2 regions of the Solibacillus sp. FSL W7-1324 genome follow, and region 1 is predicted to be linked to the other one. Evidence: a T-box and tRNA genes for the amino acid it is inferred to sense, from the RefSeq annotation. Region 1 holds a T-box; the other holds one or more tRNA genes.

What was found. A T-box is a leader RNA that pairs with one kind of tRNA and senses whether it is charged. The one in region 1 lies ahead of tyrS (tyrosine--tRNA ligase), so its partner is inferred to be a tRNA-Tyr.
Region 2: it has a tRNA-Tyr gene. The T-box ahead of tyrS (tyrosine--tRNA ligase) is inferred to sense a tRNA for this amino acid. The anticodon was not compared.

Annotation. Positions count from the first base shown of each region.
Region 1 covers NZ_JBBOYH010000001.1:2,618,916-2,629,641, reverse strand. Annotated here, with positions in the region: gene argC (N-acetyl-gamma-glutamyl-phosphate reductase) at 1-707, shown strand, start outside; gene argJ (bifunctional glutamate N-acetyltransferase/amino-acid acetyltransferase ArgJ) at 831-2,054, shown strand; gene argB (acetylglutamate kinase) at 2,017-2,793, shown strand; gene MKY71_RS12950 (acetylornithine transaminase) at 2,790-3,941, shown strand; gene MKY71_RS12945 (transglycosylase domain-containing protein) at 3,991-6,861, opposite strand; T-box leader at 6,964-7,169, shown strand; gene tyrS (tyrosine--tRNA ligase) at 7,243-8,514, shown strand; gene MKY71_RS12935 (substrate-binding domain-containing protein) at 8,613-9,785, shown strand; gene MKY71_RS12930 (YIP1 family protein) at 9,883-10,497, shown strand.
Region 2 covers NZ_JBBOYH010000001.1:3,096,311-3,107,036, forward strand. Annotated here, with positions in the region: gene MKY71_RS15470 (B3/B4 domain-containing protein) at 1-666, shown strand, start outside; gene MKY71_RS15475 (hypothetical protein) at 680-1,189, shown strand; gene MKY71_RS15480 (S66 peptidase family protein) at 1,415-2,326, opposite strand; gene MKY71_RS15485 (DMT family transporter) at 2,455-3,333, shown strand; gene nagB (glucosamine-6-phosphate deaminase) at 3,369-4,100, opposite strand; tRNA gene MKY71_RS15495 (tRNA-Leu) at 4,541-4,621, opposite strand; tRNA gene MKY71_RS15500 (tRNA-Cys) at 4,665-4,738, opposite strand; tRNA gene MKY71_RS15505 (tRNA-Gly) at 4,744-4,818, opposite strand; tRNA gene MKY71_RS15510 (tRNA-Gln) at 4,830-4,904, opposite strand; tRNA gene MKY71_RS15515 (tRNA-His) at 4,927-5,002, opposite strand; tRNA gene MKY71_RS15520 (tRNA-His) at 5,043-5,118, opposite strand; tRNA gene MKY71_RS15525 (tRNA-Trp) at 5,154-5,227, opposite strand; tRNA gene MKY71_RS15530 (tRNA-Tyr) at 5,238-5,321, opposite strand; tRNA gene MKY71_RS15535 (tRNA-Thr) at 5,328-5,403, opposite strand; tRNA gene MKY71_RS15540 (tRNA-Phe) at 5,412-5,487, opposite strand; tRNA gene MKY71_RS15545 (tRNA-Asp) at 5,508-5,583, opposite strand; tRNA gene MKY71_RS15550 (tRNA-Met) at 5,587-5,661, opposite strand; tRNA gene MKY71_RS15555 (tRNA-Val) at 5,680-5,755, opposite strand; tRNA gene MKY71_RS15560 (tRNA-Glu) at 5,785-5,859, opposite strand; tRNA gene MKY71_RS15565 (tRNA-Ser) at 5,876-5,967, opposite strand; tRNA gene MKY71_RS15570 (tRNA-Asn) at 5,977-6,052, opposite strand; rRNA gene rrf (5S ribosomal RNA) at 6,067-6,182, opposite strand; rRNA gene MKY71_RS15580 (23S ribosomal RNA) at 6,299-9,227, opposite strand; rRNA gene MKY71_RS15585 (16S ribosomal RNA) at 9,654-10,726, opposite strand, start outside.

The DNA.
Region 1 (10,726 bases):
CATGGTATAAAAAAAATCCGGCACCACAGGAAGTTGTGGATCGAAGTGTTTACGGATTAACGGAGTGGAATGCGTCGGCGATTGAAAACGCAGATTTAATTGCCAACCCGGGCTGCTATCCAACGGCTGTTTTATTATCCATCCTGCCTCTTATAAAACATCGTCTAATTGATCCGAGCTTCCTCGTCATCGATGCGAAGAGCGGAATTTCAGGAGCAGGGAACAAACCGTCACAGGCAACACATTTCAGTGAAGCAAATGAGAGCTTCTCGATTTATAAAATTAATGAACATCAGCACATTCCCGAAATCGAACAAGCGATTTCAATGTTTACCGATATCGAAACAACAGTAACATTTAATACGCATCTTGTACCGATGACACGAGGTATTTTAGCAACTTCCTATGCACAAGTAACGGAAGGGGTTACTCAAAAACAATTAGTGGACTGTTTAACAGAAACATATAAAGATCATCCATTTGTCCGTGTCATTCAACAGGCTTCCGCAGTGGGAACAAATCGCGTGAAAGGTTCAAACTATTGTGATATTTATGTGAAACTCGATGAAAGGACAAATCGGGCAACGATTATCGGTGTGATCGATAATTTAGTTAAAGGAGCTGCCGGCCAGGCTATTCAGAACATGAATGTCCAATTCGGCTTCCCGCAGCAAACAGGCTTACAACTCGTTCCGTATTTTATTTGATTTATAAAGATGAGAAATAAATGACTATCAAGTTGATTGGTTGGAGGGGAAGGCGAGTCGATTGTGCCTTCTCATTCATCAGCGAACAGATTATGACGAGGACAATTAAGGGAGGGTCATTAGATGACTTCAACAATAGAGATGAAGAAATTATCAAGCAAAAATATCGTATCACCAAAAGGGTTTACAGCAGCAGGTGTTCATTGCGGACTTAAACATAAGAAAAAAGATTTAGCGATTCTAGTAAGTGAAGTACCAGCAAGCGTTGCCGGAGTATTTACAACTAATGCAGTTCAGGCAGCACCTTTAAAAGTAACAAAAGAAGTTGTATATGAAACGAAAAAAATGCAGGCAATGATCGTCAACTCAGGAAATGCCAATGCATGTACAGGTAAACAAGGCGTATTGGATGCATATGAAATGCAACTGCTTGCCGCACAAAAGCTTGGCATCGCATCTAATTTGGTAGGGGTAGCCTCTACGGGTGTCATCGGGGAAATTATGAAAATGGACCCGGTTAAAAAAGGTGTTGAACAATTAAATCCTGATTCAAAGTTAGAAAGCGGTATTGATTTCTCTCAGGCAATTTTAACAACAGATACTGTCATGAAAAATACAACTTATGCCACGATCATTGATGGCAAGGAAGTCATTGTATCAGGAACAGCTAAAGGTTCCGGAATGATTGAACCGAATATGGCGACAATGCTCGGGTTTATTACAACAGATGCCAATATTGCATCAAATGAGCTGCAAAAAGCATTATCAAGTGTAACGGATTGCACATTTAATTCAATCACAGTGGATGGTGATACATCTACGAACGACACGGTTATTGTAATGGCTAATGGCTTAGCGGGAAATGAACCACTATCTCCATTACATCCTGACTGGGAAAACTTTTACACAGCACTACGTCTTGTGGCAGAAGACTTAGCAAAGTCAATTGCACGTGACGGGGAAGGCGCAACAAAGCTGATTGAAGTAGAAGTGGATGGAGCAGTTTCAGATGAAGAGGCACGTAAAATTGCAAAAACAGTTGTAGGTTCACCGCTTGTAAAAACAGCAGTATTTGGCTGTGATGCAAACTGGGGACGTATTATTGCAGCAGTTGGCTATTCAGGTGCTGTAATCGATCCCGATAAAATCACAATCAAAATCGGTGGGGCAACAATGGTGGAAAATGGCGAACCAATTAAGTTTTCCGAGGATGAGCTTATCGAAATTTTAAAACAGCATGAAGTAAAAATATATGTGTCACTTGAAGTTGGGAAAGGGCACGGATTTGCATGGGGGTGTGACCTGACTTATGACTACGTTCAAATCAACGCATCATACCGCTCGTAAAATGGTCATCAAACTTGGCGGCAGCACATTAGAAGGTCTTAACGAGACCTTCTTTCGCAATTTTAAAGCGTTGCAGGATCAAGGGTTCCAACTCATTATTACACATGGAGGTGGACCTGCGATCAACCGTGAATTAGCCGCTGCCGGTATCGTGTCACAAACGGTAAACGGACTGCGTGTAACAAGTGAAGAAATGATCGGTATTGTACAGTCAACTTTAATCGGAAAAGTAAACCCTTCACTTGTACATGAGCTCCATTCAGCAAATATTTCTGCTATTGGGCTGAATGGATTTGACGGGGGACTGCTGGAGTGTGAATTTTTAGATTATAAAAATTACGCATATGTTGGAGAAGTGAAGCGTGTTAATATAAATATGTTAAACTCTTTGACGGAAGCTGGAATTGTACCTGTTATTGCCTGTATCGGTGCAACGAAGGATGGGCAGGCGCTGAATATTAATGGCGATACAGTGGCAAGTGAAATTGCATTGGCTGTCGAGGCGGAATGTCTCCTGCTTGTGACGGATGTGGCCGGTATTCGCATACAGGATGAATACCAGACAGAAGTAACACCACGCCTGATCGAACAATGGATTGAAGAAGGGCATATTTACGGCGGGATGATTCCGAAAGTACAGGGTGCCCTGAATTGTTTGAAGGCAGGTATACCTTCTGTACAAATTGTTAATGAAGCTTTAACCGGGACGACTATTTTAAGTGAGGAGCTAGTGAAATGAGTGCATTATTCCAAAATTACGCAAGAAGACCTTTTGCTATTGTCGAAGGCAAAGGAACAGAAGTATTTGATACGACAGGGAAGAGATATTTAGATTTTACGAGCGGCATTGCTGTTTGTAGTTTAGGGCATGCACATCCATCAATCGTTGAAGCTATTCAAAAACAAAGTCAAAAACTGTGGCATATTAGTAACTTATTTGAAAGTCCAGGACAGGAAAAACTTGCCGCATCATTAGTGAAAGATTTGCATTTATCATATGCATTTTTCTGTAATAGTGGTGCAGAGGCGAACGAAGCGGCTATTAAATTAGCACGTAAGCATACAGGGAAACATAAAATCATTGTGTTTGAACAGAGCTTTCACGGACGTACATTTGGTGCGATGAGCGCAACTGGACAAGATAAAGTGCGTAAAGGATTCGGTCCTTTAGTGAGTGAGTTTATAACATTGCCATTTAATGATATCGAAGCATTGAAAGCTGCAGTTGATGAAGATACTGCTGCGATTATGCTTGAAATGATTCAAGGTGAAGGCGGAGTAAATCCTGCAACGGATGAATTCGCGAAAGCCATTCATGAAATTCAGCAATCCTCAGATATTTTAGTCATTGTTGATGAAGTACAAACAGGTATCGGACGTACAGGAACTCGTTTTGCATTTGAACAGACAGCTATTAAACCGGACATTGTATCAATGGCTAAAGGTCTCGGCGGGGGTTTCCCAATCGGGGGAATTCTTGGGACAGAAAAGCTGTTTAACACATTTAATGCAGGTACACACGGTACGACATTCGGCGGGAATCCATTAGGTGTTGCCGTTGCTCAAACAGTTATCGATCAAATATTCAATGATGCCTTTTTGGATAATGTAAAACAAAAATCAGCATACTTTATTAAAAAACTGGAAGAAGCTTTTCCGGAAGATAAATATTCAGTTCAAGGGAAAGGGTTAATGCTTGGTCTAAGCCTTGGCGGAGAAGGTGTGGCACCTTATGTGGCCGCATTGGATGAAGCTGGTCTATTAACAGTTGCTGCCGGCCCGAAAGTGATTCGACTATTACCACCTTTAACAGTGAGCGAACAGGAAATTGATGAAGCAGTCAATTTACTTAAAGATGTATTAAAAGCAGAACAATTATCAATTTAATTACATTAAAAATCTCACCAACCTATAAAAGTTGGTGAGATTTTTTCTTTTATTCCCCTGATGGTTCTGGTTCGACCGGATCGACGTCAACTTCAATCTCATCCAGGTCTTCAATTACTTCCCCAGGTACAACATTTTCCTCATCTTCCGTTTCCGGTGGAGCTGGTGGTGCAGTTTCAACCACTTCTCCGACTTCATTCGAATAGCCTGATTCCAATCCTGTAATATCGACTGCTACAACGATGTAGCGAACACCTGGTGAAACAGATACCCGGTAACCTTCATAAGATTTTAATGAACGTACAAGCGATCTGCCCTGATCGGTAACACTATATACGCGGTAGCCAACAACATCATTGGATGCGGAGGCTGTCCATGATAGTGAACCGTTTGCCAATGTCGCATAAACAGGTTGCGGTGGTGCACTGTCCGCAGAGAATGGAGCACCGGTTACAACTCCATTACCAGAACTGAACGACAGCAATTTTGAAGCGTCTCCACCCAGTCTGCCTAACATCCGGTCAACGAATGCCTGATTCAATCCGAAACCGCTCATTTGGACAAACTCAGTAGGTGTATTCGGTAATGCAGCATACGTGTTGCCGTTAATCACAACCGATGTAGAAGATACAAAGCTGTCATCCGGCTGTGTTGGTAAAAATACATTTTTATTAAATAGATCGGAAGTGACTAAACCGGCATTGGCGCATGAAGTTGAAGGTGCCAGGCCTGAAATACCACAAAATGATCGTGTCACAACGCCTTCAGGTTTTTTGAATGCTTCTTTCGTACCGACTAATTCCGGGTTGATATCATATAACGTATTCAAGTAATTTGCCCATAGACGGTTTACACGTTGACTTGGGTGCTGGTAACGGTTATTAAATGCATAAAGGGTACGCAGTTTTTCGTAACCCATCCAGACACCTACCGAGATATTCGGATTATATCCCACGAACCAAACATCGTTATGGTCCTGTGTTGTGCCGGTTTTGCCAGCAAAGTCAGACGAGAATTTCAGCTGGCTCTTTGCCAATGTACCAGTTCCGCCCTGCTTCAACACATCACGCAGCATATCGGTCATGATATATGCTGTTTCAGGTGCAAATACTTTCACAGGCTCTACTTCATGTTCATAAACAATATTGCCGTCCAGATCTTCAATGCGTTCAATCATGTAAGCATCGATAAATTGACCATTATTGGCAAATGTAGCATAAGCGTTAGTATTTTCTTCAACAGAAGCACCAATCGTCAAACTGCCCAGAACGGTCGAACTGTTTTCGTAATCAACAGGCAGTAATTTAGAGAAGCCCATCTTTTCCAGGAAAGTAGCAGGGCGACGATCTAAAATGGAATCATATAAACGTGCTACAGCCAAGTTTTGCGATGACGCAACAGCCTGACGTGCAGGAATAATACCTAATTCCTGGTTCGGGTTATAGTTCACAGGATCCCAACCAGTAACCGGATGTTTAAATTTCACGTCGACAACAGGGCTTCCTGCTCCGATGACACCATATTCGATTGCCGGTGCATAGGCAAGTAATGGCTTCATTGTTGAACCATTTGAACGGAATGCGTTTGTTGCATGGTTCACTTGTGTAATAGTGTGGTCGCGTCCGCCAACGAAACTTAAAATGCGGCCGGTGCTATTTTCAATAACGATACTTCCTGTTTGTACAGGAACATCCACTTCTATTTCTTCTCCTGTTTCAGGATCCTTTTCTTTCTTTTTGTATGTTTGACCGTATAAAGTGAACTCTTCCGTCACTTTTTTCATGGCATCATACATATCTTTATTGATCGTAGAGTAAATACGGTAACCACCGGAACGTATTGTACGGTCGGCCATTATAGTATATTTCTCATTTAAGTTTTCTTCTTCTTTTAAACGATCCGGATCAATACCGTCTTTTTCAGCAAGTATTTTTGCAAAAATTTCTTTTGAACGGAGCTCAAGCTCTGCTGTTAACCAAGGATATTTTTCTTCGGGACGAATTTCATATCCTTTGAAGTCTTGTGTAACATCGTACTTAATCGCTTCGTCATATTCTTTCTTCGTAATATAACCAGCTTCCTGCATACGATAAAGAACCGTCTTCATACGGTCAATACCTGGCTGCATCCCATCCGCACTTTTTTTCTCACCTTTATTTGTAAAAGGTGTGTACTTGAACGGTGCCTGAGGGATACCGGCAATATAGGCCGCTTGCGGTAAATTTAATTTAGATGCAGATACACCGAAAATACCTTGCGCTGCCGTCTCAATACCGGCAATATTACGTCCCGAAGAGTTTCGGCCATACGGGATAATATTTAAATACGCTTCAAGTATTTCTTCTTTTGTCATAAAATGTTCCAGACGATACGCAAGTAAAATTTCCTTTGCTTTACGTTCATATGAAACTTCATTCGTTAATATTTGGTTTTTGATTAATTGCTGTGTAAGTGTAGATCCACCTGTCTGTGTAGATGAGTTGGATACATCTTGCAGTAAACCGCGGATTACAGCTTTCGGTACAATACCTGTATGCTCGCGGAAATATTCATCCTCTGTTGCAAGAACAGCATTTATTAAGGATGGGGATATATTGGCAAGCGATGTTTCACGACGGTCCAAATCTGTTCGGATCTTTCCTATGTAAATATCGTTCGCAAAATAAAGTTCACTTGTTTCTTCATAACTGAAAATTTGCTCGCGCATTTCATCTTTTGATCGCAAAGGTTCATCTTTTGTTAATGATGCGAAGTAACCTGCGCCTACAGCTCCGACAAACAATAGTGTCGCGGCTGTAAAAATAATCGCCAGCAATATTAAATTCCAGAATACACCGCTTCCGATCCGGACATAGCGCATTCGTTCTGAAGAAGCAAGGATTTCGATTTTTTTATTCAATTTTTCGAGCCATTCTCTCACATCATCGACCTCCTAAAATCTTGTTTATTATAGCATATTTGAGATATAAACGAATATAAATATTGACATCAACTATTTTCTAGGTAGAATAGAAAATATAAATTTCAGGCAACGAAGAGTTTGCAGTAATAAATGTGTTCCCTGCATAGAGAGCTAGCGGTTGGTGAAAGCTAGACATAGCGCATTTATGAATTACGTACTTGGAGCCTGAACGGATCGTCACGTTATAGACGCTTAAAGTGGAAGAAAGACTGAAATTTCTTCAAGCCGGGTGGTACCGCGTTAAATAATAATTTGACGTCCCTGCATGCATTTGCGTGTAGGGACGTTTTTCGTTTCCTTACAAGTAAATGACGCATCATGTAAAAGGAGAGAAAACAAATGACAAATGAATTACTGCAAGACTTGGAATGGCGCGGACTGTTATACCAGCAAACAGACGCGGAAGGTATGGAAAAGCTATTAAATGAGGAAAAGGTTTCCCTATACGTAGGTGTTGACCCGACAGCAGACTCGATGCATATCGGACATATTGTGCCATTGCTTACATTACGCCGCTTCCAAAAAGCAGGCCATACACCGATTTTATTAGTTGGCGGAGCTACAGGAACTGTAGGAGATCCATCTGGCCGTTCAGAAGAGCGTCAGTTACAGACAATGGATCAGATCGAAAAAAATGTGCAAGGTCTAAAAAAGCAAATGGAGCGCTTATTCGACTTTTCATCGGATGCGGCAAACAGTGCTGTTCTTGTAAACAACAATGACTGGGTTGGTCCGATGTCATTAATCGATTTCCTTCGTGATTACGGGAAACTGATCAATGTTAACTACATTTTAAATAAAGATACAGTTGCATCACGACTCGACTCAGGTATTTCATTCACTGAATTTGCCTACACATTAATCCAAGGTATCGACTTCAACCACTTGTATGATCATCACAATGTTCGAATTCAAGTAGGCGGTTCGGATCAGTGGGGCAACATTACAACTGGCCTGGAAATGATTCGTAAAACACATGATGAAAATGCGAAGGCGTTCGGTATTACAATTCCGCTTGTAACAAAAGCGGATGGTACGAAGTTCGGTAAAACAGCGGGTGGCGCTGTATGGCTGGACGCTGCAAAAACATCTCCATACGAGTTCTACCAGTTCTGGATCAATACAGCGGATGCCGATGTCGTGAAATACCTGAAAATCTTCACATTCCTGACACGTGAAGAGATTGAAGGTCTTGCAGTAAGTGTGGAAGAAGAGCCGCATTTACGTAAAGCTCAAAAAGCGCTGGCTGAAGAAATGACACGTCTGATTCATGGTGAAGCAGGTCTGGAAGCAGCAGAGCGTATTACAAAAGCATTATTCTCTGGTGATTTAAAAGCATTATCAGTAGAAGAAATGAAAGTAGCCTTCTCTGGTGTTCCTTCTGTAGAAGTGACAAAAGAGGATAAAAATATCGTGGAATTAATCGTAGAAGCAGGGATTTCTTCATCCAAACGCCAAGCACGTGAAGATGTAACTAACGGTGCGATTAGTGTGAACGGTGAAAAAATTACGGATCTTGACTATGTAATCGATTCGAAAGACCGTTTGGAAGATGCTTTTGCCATTATCCGTCGCGGTAAGAAAAAATACCATATGGTTAAATTTGCTTAATTAAAATAAAACGTCTTGGAAGGCAGCAGTTTTCCAAGACGTTTTTTTAAAAGGAGTTTCCTGTTTCATAAAGAAGGTATAGGATAGGGGTGATAATATTGGGAAATAAATCGTATTTATGGAAAATTGTCGTTTCCATTTTTGTCTTACTGACTGTCAGCTTTTTTACTTTCATATTATTATTTATGGTAGCGTTTAGCGGTAACATTCACTTTATACCGTTCATCATTTCCGCTGCGGTCATTATATACATTGGTTATGTGCTTGTGCTTTTTGATGTATTTTATAAAAATAGAAAACGTATAAAAATCTTTTGGACGATTGCCGGAATCATTTTAGTCGTCTGTTTGATACAACCTGTTTATAAATGGTTCGATAATAGGGTGCCGACTGTTGATGCAGAAGTGAATATTTACCAATATGAGCCATTTACAGATGAAAATAAATTAGTTCAATTGGAGAATGAGCCTACTTTAAAGCTAGAGGAACCTTTACCGAAGATGGATGGCGCAACCGCATTGTATCCATTGTATGCCGCCATTACAGAGCATGTATATCCAGAAAAAGAATACAATCCCTACAAAAGTGAAGTTATGGTCAACCAGACGCATGAAGCCTATACAAATCTGATTTTCGGAAAGACGGACATGATTTTTGCAGCGGGTCCTTCCGATGCGCAAATTAACCAGGCTGAACAACAGGGGATTAAACTTCATCTGACACCAATCGGAAAAGAAGCATTTGTCTTTTTCGTCAACAATAAAAATAAAGTCAATCGTTTATCGCTCGATCAAATTAAGGGAATCTATGCTGGGGAAATTACAAACTGGTCAGAAGTTGGGGGCAAAGATGATTCAATCAGGGCATTCCAAAGACCCCAGGACAGTGGATCGCAGACAGCCCTTCAACGGCTTATGGGAGATACTCGATTGATGGAAGCACCAACGGAAGATATAGCGACAGGAATGGGCGGAATAATCAATGAAGTGTCCCGATACAAAAATTATAAAAATGCAATCGGCTATACTTTCCGCTACTATTCAAATGAGATGGTTAAAAATAAAGAAATCAAACTTTTGGAAATCGATGGAGTTGCACCGACAAGAGAAACGATTCGCAACAATACGTATCCGATAGCTTCCGAATTTTATATTGTGACAGCAGGCGAGCCAACAGGAAATGTTAAGGAACTGATTGATTGGGTGCTTTCGGAAGAAGGGCAGGCATTAGTTGAAAAGGCTGGCTATGTATCTCTTAAATCTGGCGAATAGCAAAAGATTGGTATGCTACTAAAGGAGCAATAATTTTGTATCACCTTAAAAGTATCAGTATAATAGAATGTATACATATTTTTAGGGGGATGTTATTTTGAGTGAGCAATTAACGGGCACAGTCGATGATCGACATGCCATATTAAGCATTGCTGTTAAACCCCGAGATACTATTCGTTATGTGTTAACAACTAAAAAGTTATCTTATTTCATTTTCGTTGGTATTATCGGAGTATTTGCTAGCAATTTAACCGGCTTTATCGGTGAAGAATTTACAGGACAATTTACATTGGGGGATATCGTCTATTCAACATTTCTAGTTAGTCTAATACTGTACTTTCTTTCTACCGTCTTATCGGCAGGTGTATTGACACTATCAGCAAAAGCGTTCGGTGGTGTAGGGAAATTTAAAGAAATGTTCCGCATGATTAGTATGACAATGATTCCTTATATTTGGATATTGCCGGTACTGCTTTTCTGGATGCAGTTCGCACCACAGTCATTTTTCTCGATTTCTTATATGGAAACATCATTAGGTGATTTGATCCTGCAATTTGTTTGCGGAACACTGATTATTATTAGTAGTATTTGGACATATGTCATTACCGTGATTGGAATTTCAGAAGTCCACCACATTTCGAAATTGAAAGCATTTTTTGCTTCATTTATAGTAATTGCTGTATTAGGAGCAATGTACTTTTTGTTTTACTAAAATACATTTTTAATAATATTATGTGTTTAAAATATAGTTAAAAGATGCTGCCGCTAAATTAGCGTACAGCATCTTTTTTGTTGTTAGCAGGCTGTATATCGTCTAAGTATAAAGGAAAAAGCTGAATAAATTGTCACGGAACGTAAAATTAAAAGGGTCACTGGGGGAAGTGACCCTAATGGCGTGAAAAACAGTAATAAGTAGTTGGAATTATTTCTGGCTAGCTAAA
Region 2 (10,726 bases), 480 kb from region 1:
CTTTTTTCAGTAAATGAACAATTAAAAATTGGCCTTATCCATTATAGCAAAATTATCGTTGAAGAATCTCCTCAAATGATTAAAGGACGCACACAACTTTATCAGGAAAATCTGTATTTGGAACTACAGGAAACACCTGTGACAGAACGACCTGGCATTAAAGAGTGGCGCCAGCTTTGGAAGGCTTTCGGCGGCGATCCGAACCGGTACCGTCACTCAGCGGAAAGTTTGATGCGACGTATCGCTAAGCAGCAGTATTTAGCTCCGTTCCATTCTGCTGTTGATTTAAACAATTTCTTCTCACTGCAATTTGAGATTCCTGTTGGCATATATGATTTAGATGCTATTGAAGGCGGCGTGGAAATCGAAGTAGGCAATGAGACGACAGGCTATGATGGGATCAATGGACGCTTTAATTCACTAGAAAATATCATCCATTCAAAAGATGCGCATGGCCCATTCGGCAGCCCCTTTGTTGATTCAAAAAGAACGGCCGTAACAGAGGCTACGACAAATGCCCTGCAAATCTTTTATTTGCGCCCTTCCTTAAGTGAAGAAGAGGCAACTAAACTATTGAGCAGTGCAGGAAACATGTTTACACAAGTTAGCGGTGGCGAATATGAAGTACATATTCTATCGAAGGAAAATTCAAAAGTTCAATTTTAAGGAGTGGAATGATTTGAGTATTAACTTAGCTGAGGCAGTAAAACTAAAAAGTATCATTACGAAGAGAATTCAGGAACGCACAATGCAAGTACATTCATTAACACATGTCATCATTGAAAAAGGTGAACAGCCAAAAACACCTGATTATTCTTTAGAGATGCTTGAAGCAGAGCTAAAAGAGCTACGTTATGATTCTCGTAAACTTGATGCTCTAATCTACCGTGCTAACATCGACAATACGGTTGTCTTTAAAGATGAGGAAATGCCTATTGTCGAAGCAATTGAACTGGCGAGCCAATTACGAGCAGAAGCCCAATTTTGTAAAAACCTTGGCTCAGAAGAAAAAGAAGCTTTTTACCATAATTCCGGTGATGCCATGCTTTACCGCGTAGCATTGTACGAGCCAATGACATATCGAAACCGTGCAAATGAGCTGGAAAAGGAAGCACATCGCCTGTCCAATTTAATCAATGCGAAAAACTATCAAGTTGAAATTGAATTTGATGACAGCAATTATTTCTAAACCTGGGGCGGTGAGACTCCAAACTAGGTAATAACGAGCGATTATGCTTCGGCATTCCCAACAACTGGTGAAACCAATAACTCTTTACCGTTTACAATGTTACCTTTCACTCATAACCAACCATAGTAAAAGCTAACACAAACTATAGAGTATTTTTGCTCGCTCGTTATTAAAAGACACCTGCTCACATTTGTGAAAAGGTGTCTTTGTTTTTATATTTAATATTTACTCTACACCCGGTAAAATTCTTAATGTCTTTTCGTCTGCATCCAAAATTACGTCCACACCTAATGGAATCGCGATATTAGGTGCACAGTGGCCAATTTTAAACCCTGCTAACACAGGTTTGTTAAACGGCTTCAAATACCCTTCAATTACCTTCAACACATCCTCATAGCTGTATGTATCATCCGGCATATTAAAATCCGCTATAACAAAGCCTGCTGCAAGCTCCAGCTTTCTTGATAGGCGCAACTGGTTCATCATTAAATCAATTTGCTCAATTGTTTCCCCTATGTCTTCAAGAAGTAAAATTTTATCACGTACGTCAATTTCAAATTTCGTGCCTAGCGTACTGACAATACGGTTTAAATTTCCGCCTGTCAACTCGCCGCGTACCACTCCCGGTACAACTGTTGTAAGAGGAGAAATGCTTTCCGTATACTGAATTTCAATCGGTTGGAACAGCTGCTGATACATCTTTTTAGAAAGAGTATCCAGCTCCCCTTTTGGACTGGACATCATCGGGCCATGGAACGTCACTAAATTTGCAAACTCGTTTACTTGAGTGTGTAGAGCCGTCACATCGGAAAAGCCCCAAATAATTTTCGGATTGTCCTCGATTAATGGATAGCTTATTTTATCGATAATTCTAGAAACCCCATAGCCGCCCGTCACTAAAAAGACGGCCTTCACTTCAGGATCGACAATCATCTGGTGGAAATCTTTAATTCGCTCCTCATCAGTACCTGCCAAATAGCCTTCATAATCCTGTACCGTATTACCAAGCTTATACTTTAAACCGAGCTCATCTAATAACGCTAATTTATCACCTAATGATTCTGTCTTAAGCGGACTGCTTAAATTTACTAATCCTACAGTATCGCCTTGCTGTAATCTTGCTGGTCGTATTTTCATGTTAATGACCTCCTTTTACTTCTGTGGCTATTGTATCATAGCGTTTTATGTAAAGCGCATTGCAAATTCCATGTGGTTGTCCCTATAATAGATAAAATCATTTTTCCAATATAAGGAGATGTACAAGTATGAAATTTCCACCACAGCTACTGCTCATTTTAGCTACTTTATTATGGGGTGGTAACTTTGTAATTGGACGGGCTGTTTCCGGGGATATTCCTCCGATAACTCTTGCCTTTTTACGATGGATTGTCGCCTTTCTCGTATTTTTCCCTATCGCTTACCAACGAACGAAAAAAGAATGGCCTGCCCTGAGACAGCATTGGGGTGCAGTCATTATTTTAGCACTTACAGGAGTTGCTGCATTCAATACGCTCGTATACATCGGATTGCATTATACAACGTCCATCAATGCATCATTAATGAATTCATCGACACCGATCATTATATACATACTGAGCTTCATCTTTTTAAAAGAACGTTTAACAAAATTCCAGATGTTCGGCACGATGCTATCTTTAGTCGGCGTGCTCTTTATTATATCTGGAGGTTCGTTACAAAGCCTCTTTTCATTTTCATTCAACAAAGGGGACTTAATCGTATTAATTGCCGTAGTGTGCTGGAGTATCTATTCATTACTCATTAAAAAGTACGCTGGCAAATTGCCTGGCTACTCTACTTTTTTAGTAACAATCGCAATCGGAGCCATTATGTTACTCCCATTCGCAGCATATGAACTACTGACAACATCACAGACAATCGTATGGAACACTTCGACAATCGGGGCAATTATTTATGTAGGCATCATTGCTTCAATTGTTGCCTTTTTAAGCTGGAATACCGGCGTTGTCTCATTAGGTGCAAACAAAGCAAGTATTTACCTGAACTTCATTCCCCTCTTTGCAACAATCTTTGCTGTATTGTTTTTAAATGAGCAACTCCTACTTGCTCAAGTAATTGGTGGAATCGCTGTTATTGCAGGAGTCGTTATATCAGCGATGAAATAATAAAAAGGAGTGCACATTGTATGCACTCCTTTAGTTTATTTTACATCTGTATAAATAACAGTAACATCCGGATGGTTGTGAAGAGCGCTTGCAGGGAAATCTTCTGTAACTATCCCACTGCGCAAACGATCAAAGGCCTCTTGTTTTGAAGCACCAGCAATTAATAATACAATCTTTTTAGAACTTAAAATGGTTTTAATTCCCATAGTAATGGCATGGGTCGGCACATCCTCAATTGAATCAAAATAAACTTTATTTGCTTCACGTGTAGACTGCGCAAGTTCTATAATATGTGTACCTACATCGAAAGGAGTTCCCGGTTCATTAAAACCAATATGTCCATTCCCACCGATTCCTAAAAGCTGAATATCAATATTTCCTGCTGCCTTAATCATCGCTTCATATTCAGCTGCAGCCTTTTCTAAATTCGATTGAATGCCAGCCGGTAAATTGATATTATCACGTTTCATATCGACATGATTAAACAGATGATGATCCATATAATAATGGTAGCTCGATTCATTTGCCGGATCAATTCCGACATACTCATCCAGGTTAAAGGACTTGGCCTGTGCAAAAGATACCTCACCTGCTTTGTATGCTGCAACCAGTTCTTTATAAAAGCCTTCCGGAGTCCCCCCTGTAGCTAAACCAAGTACTGTTTCACTATTTTTTTTCAATTGATCTATAAAAATTGTTGCGGCAATTTTACTCATCTCATCATAGTTTGCTGCTTCAATCCACTTAAAGTTTGTTACTACATTCATTTTTTATTTCCCTACTTCCTCACTGAAATACATATTTGTTATTGTATAAATAATATTTACGGCTTCTTGTTTTCCTACCATTATAATGTTCATTCTATAGCAAATATTTTTAAGAAGCTAGAAAAAAACGTCTTATTTCCTATTAAAAAGAGCATGTAATGACGCAAAATATATATAGTTTTTCTACCTTTCCAATATTAAATGGAGTAAGCAAATAAACTTATGGAATAACTTTATTTCTGTATAAATACTTAAAAAATATCTTTTACAGTATTACTTTTTATAAGATAACTACACAGTTGTATTGAAATAATTGCTTGCTGTAGGAAATACTTTTAAGAGAATTAAAAACTTGCTAGTATACAAAGCAAATACAACAAAAAACTCTTCAAAGCATTTATGTTAGGCTTTGAAGAGTTTCATCTGTTGTATTGAACTGATACCGAGTGTGGGACTTGAACCCACACGCCTCGCGGCAACGGATTTTGAGTCCGTCGTGTCTGCCATTCCACCAACTCGGCAAATTAAGGTAAAAAAAAATCGGAATTCCGATTCAATGAAATATGGAGGCGGCAACCGGATTTGAACCGGTGATAAAGGTGTTGCAGACCTGTGCCTTACCACTTGGCTATGCCGCCATATTTGGAGCGGAAGACGAGGTTCGAACTCGCGACCCCCACCTTGGCAAGGTGGTGTTCTACCACTGAACTACTTCCGCAAATTAAAAAATGGCTGGGGTACCTGGATTCGAACCAGGGCATGACGGAATCAAAATCCGTTGCCTTACCGCTTGGCTATACCCCAATATTCAAATTATTATATAAAATGGGGCGACTGATGGGAATCGAACCCACGAATGCCTGAACCACAATCAGGTGCGTTAACCACTTCGCCACAACCGCCACTATAATATAATTTTAATACTTAAACCTAAATAAAAGATGGGGCGACTGATGGGAATCGAACCCACGAATGCCTGAACCACAATCAGGTGCGTTAACCACTTCGCCACAACCGCCACTATATTATTTTAAGTATTTTTGAGAATTTATTTGGCAGGGGCAGTAGGAATCGAACCCACACTGACGGTTTTGGAGACCGTAGTTCTACCTTTAAACTATGCCCCTATCAAAAGGATGGTGGAGGGGGACGGATTCGAACCGCCGAACCCTAAGGAGCGGATTTACAGTCCGCCGCGTTTAGCCACTTCGCTACCCCTCCAGGTAATGGTGCCGGCGAAAGGAGTCGAACCCTCGACCTACTGATTACAAGTCAGTTGCTCTACCAACTGAGCTACACCGGCAAAAAATATGGTGGGTTTGGACGGAATCGAACCGCCGACACTTAGAGCTTCAATCTAATGCTCTACCAACTGAGCTACAAACCCACAGTTTAATTTCATAAAAATGGCGGTCCCGACCGGGATCGAACCGGCGATCTCCTGCGTGACAGGCAGGCATGTTAACCGCTACACCACGGGACCATTTGGTTGCGGGGGCAGGACTTGAACCTGCGACCTTCGGGTTATGAGCCCGACGAGCTACCACTGCTCCACCCCGCGATAATATTATTTGTTTAATGGTGGAGGATGACGGGCTCGAACCGCCGACCCCCTGCTTGTAAGGCAGGTGCTCTCCCAGCTGAGCTAATCCTCCAACGCTGGATACTTTCTTATGTATCTTTTTGGTGACCCGTACGGGATTCGAACCCGTGTTACCGCCGTGAAAGGGCGGTGTCTTAACCACTTGACCAACGGGCCTCGTTATAAATAAGCCTGGCGGAGAGTAAGGGATTTGAACCCTTGATGCAGGGTTACCCGCATACACGATTTCCAATCGTGCTCCTTCGGCCACTCGGACAACTCTCCAAGATTTGATGGCTCCGAAGGCAGGACTCGAACCTGCGACCTGCCGGTTAACAGCCGGATGCTCTACCAACTGAGCTACTTCGGAATAATTCTATAACAGCCTAGCGACGTCCTACTCTCACAGGGGGAAGCCCCCAACTACCATCGGCGCTAAAGAGCTTAACTTCCGTGTTCGGTATGGGAACGGGTGTGACCTCTTTGCCATCATCACTAGACTATTTAGAAAGACATTAATTATTATACCATACTTTTCAATTTTGTCAAGTATTTTATAATAATTTTTCATTCTTTCAAAACTGGATAAACGTTTCATTGAGTTATGCAATAAAATGTGGTTAAGTCCTCGACCGATTAGTATTCGTCAGCTGCATGCGTCACCGCACTTCCACCTCGAACCTATCTACCTGATCGTCTTTCAGGGGTCTTACTTACTTGCGTAATGGGAAATCTCATCTTGAGGGGGGCTTCATGCTTAGATGCTTTCAGCACTTATCCCGTCCATACATAGCTACCCAGCGATGCCTTTGGCAAGACAACTGGTACACCAGCGGTATGTCCATCCCGGTCCTCTCGTACTAAGGACAGCTCCTCTCAAATTTCCTACGCCCACGACGGATAGGGACCGAACTGTCTCACGACGTTCTGAACCCAGCTCGCGTACCGCTTTAATGGGCGAACAGCCCAACCCTTGGGACCGACTACAGCCCCAGGATGCGATGAGCCGACATCGAGGTGCCAAACCTCCCCGTCGATGTGGACTCTTGGGGGAGATAAGCCTGTTATCCCCGGGGTAGCTTTTATCCGTTGAGCGATGGCCCTTCCATGCGGAACCACCGGATCACTAAGCCCGTCTTTCGACCCTGCTCGACTTGTAGGTCTCGCAGTCAAGCTCCCTTATGCCTTTACACTCTACGAATGATTTCCAACCATTCTGAGGGAACCTTTGGGCGCCTCCGTTACTCTTTAGGAGGCGACCGCCCCAGTCAAACTGTCCGCCTGACACTGTCTCCTACCCCGCTAAGGGGCATGGGTTAGAAGTTCAATACAACCAGGGTAGTATCCCACCGACGCCTCCTTCGAAGCTGGCGCTCCGAGATCTCTGGCTCCTACCTATCCTGTACAAGTTGTACCAAAATTCAATATCAGGCTACAGTAAAGCTCCACGGGGTCTTTCCGTCCTGTCGCGGGTAACCTGCATCTTCACAGGTACTATAATTTCACCGAGTCTCTCGTTGAGACAGTGCCCAGATCGTTACGCCTTTCGTGCGGGTCGGAACTTACCCGACAAGGAATTTCGCTACCTTAGGACCGTTATAGTTACGGCCGCCGTTTACTGGGGCTTCAATTCACAGCTTCGCTTGCGCTAACCGCTCCTCTTAACCTTCCAGCACCGGGCAGGCGTCAGCCCCTATACGTCACCTTACGGTTTTGCAGAGACCTGTGTTTTTGCTAAACAGTCGCCTGGGCCTATTCACTGCGGCTTCTCTAGGCTATGCACCCAAAGAAGCACCCCTTCTCCCGAAGTTACGGGGTCATTTTGCCGAGTTCCTTAACGAGAGTTCTCTCGCACACCTTAGGATTCTCTCCTCGACTACCTGTGTCGGTTTGCGGTACGGGCACCTCTCACCTCGATAGAGGCTTTTCTTGGCAGTGTGAAATCAGGAACTTCGCTCATACGAGCTCGTCATCACAGCTCAACGTTAAAGTATGCGGATTTGCCTACATACACGCCTTACTGCTTGAACACGCGCAACCAACGGCGTGCTTACCCTATCCTACTGCGTCCCCCCATTTCTCAAACGGTGAGGAGGTGGTACAGGAATATCAACCTGTTGTCCATCGCCTACGCCTATCGGCCTCGGCTTAGGTCCCGACTAACCCTGAGCGGACGAGCCTTCCTCAGGAAACCTTAGTCATACGGTGCATGGGATTCTCACCCATGTTTCGCTACTCATACCGGCATTCTCACTTCTAACCGCTCCACCAGTCCTTCCGGTCTGACTTCAACGCTGTTAGAACGCTCTCCTACCACGCATACTCAAAGTATGCATCCACAGCTTCGGTGAATCGTTTAGCCCCGATACATTTTCGGCGCAGCGTCACTCGACCAGTGAGCTATTACGCACTCTTTAAATGATGGCTGCTTCTAAGCCAACATCCTGGTTGTCTAAGCAACGCCACATCCTTTTCCACTTAACGATTACTTGGGGACCTTAGCTGGTGGTCTGGGCTGTTTCCCTCTTGACTACGGATCTTATCACTCGCAGTCTGACTCCCGTGTATAAATATCCGGCATTCGGAGTTTGTCTGAATTCGGTAAAGCGAGATGCCCCCCTAGTCCAAACAGTGCTCTACCTCCGGTATTCTCAATCACGAGGCTAGCCCTAAAGCTATTTCGGAGAGAACCAGCTATCTCCAGGTTCGATTGGAATTTCTCCGCTACCCACACCTCATCCCCGCACTTTTCAACGTGCGTGGGTTCGGGCCTCCAGTGAGTGTTACCTCACCTTCACCCTGGACATGGGTAGATCACCTGGTTTCGGGTCTACGACCACGTACTAATTCGCCCTATTCAGACTCGCTTTCGCTGCGGCTCCGTCTTCTCAACTTAACCTCGCACGTAATCGTAACTCGCCGGTTCATTCTACAAAAGGCACGCTATCACCCATTAACGGGCTCTAACTACTTGTAGGCACACGGTTTCAGGATCTATTTCACTCCCCTTCCGGGGTGCTTTTCACCTTTCCCTCACGGTACTGGTTCACTATCGGTCACTAGGTAGTATTTAGCCTTGGGAGATGGTCCTCCCGGATTCCGACGGAATTTCACGTGTTCCGCCGTACTCAGGATCCACTCTGGAGGGAATGAACTTTTGACTACAGGGCTTTTACCTCGTTTCGCGGACCTTTCCAAGTCGCTTCGTCTAGTTCATTCTTTTGTAACTCCGTATAGAGTGTCCTACAACCCCAAAGAGCAAGCTCTTTGGTTTGGGCTCTTCCCGTTTCGCTCGCCGCTACTCAGGGAATCGAATTTTCTTTCTGTTCCTGCAGGTACTTAGATGTTTCAGTTCTCTGCGTCTGTCTTCGACACGCTATGAATTCACGTGAAGATACTATCCGATTAAAGATAGTGGGTTCCCCCATTCGGAAATCCCCGGATCAAAGCTTACTTACAGCTCCCCGAGGCATATCGGTGTTAGTGCCGTCCTTCATCGACTCCTAGTGCCAAGGCATCCACCGTGCGCCCTTATTAACTTAACCAAAAGTTAACACTTAGATCAATTTCGCCTTGGCGTAATTGCGTTCAGATTTTTTTGAGTCCACTCAAAAAGTTTCCTTTAAAAAATCTGTAACATCTGCCAGAGGCCTAACTTCATGAAATGAAGTTTAGATCCAAGATTTAAGTTTACACGTCAATTGCTTGACTTGTTTAAAAATCTATAAAATAGAAATTTGATTTATTGCTTTCAATGTCGTTTTATCCAGTTTTCAAAGAACGAAGCAGCTGACTTCAATCACATCGTGACAAAGCTTCACTGATTTTGCTTCATGCAGCTTTGCGACGAAAGCGCAAGCGTCAGGAGCAATGTTTTGAAGTATTTCATTCATTTAAGAATGAACCTTCAAAACTGAACAGCAAACGTTAATGTTTCATTCCCCAAGGGAATGATTCCGAAAAATCCTTAGAAAGGAGGTGATCCAGCCGCACCTTCCGATACGGCTACCTTGTTACGACTTCACCCCAATCATCTATCCCACCTTCGGCGGCTGGCTCCAAAAGGTTACCTCACCGACTTCGGGTGTTACAAACTCTCGTGGTGTGACGGGCGGTGTGTACAAGGCCCGGGAACGTATTCACCGCGGCATGCTGATCCGCGATTACTAGCGATTCCGGCTTCATGTAGGCGAGTTGCAGCCTACAATCCGAACTGAGAACGGTTTTATCGGATTAGCTCCCCCTCGCGGGTTGGCAACCGTTTGTACCGTCCATTGTAGCACGTGTGTAGCCCAGGTCATAAGGGGCATGATGATTTGACGTCATCCCCACCTTCCTCCGGTTTATCACCGGCAGTCTCCTTAGAGTGCCCAACTGAATGATGGCAACTAAGAATAAGGGTTGCGCTCGTTGCGGGACTTAACCCAACATCTCACGACACGAGCTGACGACAACCATGCACCACCTGTCACCGTTGCCCCCGAAGGGGAAACTATGTCTCCATAGTGGTCACCGGGATGTCAAGACCTGGTAAGGTTCTTCGCGTTGCTTCGAATTAAACCACATGCTCCACCGCTTGTGCGGGCCCCCGTCAATTCCTTTGAGTTTCAGTCTTGCGACCGTACTCCCCAGGCGGAGTGCTTAATGCGTTAGCTGCAGCACTGAGGGGCGGAAACCCCCCAACACTTAGCACTCATCGTTTACGGCGTGGACTACCAGGGTATCTAATCCTGTTTGCTCCCCACGCTTTCGCGCCTCAGTGTCAGTTACAGACCAGACAGTCGCCTTCGCCACTGGTGTTCCTCCAAATCTCTACGCATTTCACCGCTACACTTGGAATTCCACTATCCTCTTCTGCACTCAAGTTCCCCAGTTTCCAATGACCCTCCCCGGTTGAGCCGGGGGCTTTCACATCAGACTTAAGGAACCACCTGCGCGCGCTTTACGCCCAATAATTCCGGACAACGCTTGCCACCTACGTATTACCGCGGCTGCTGGCACGTAGTTAGCCGTGGCTTTCTAACAAGGTACCGTCAAGGTAGCG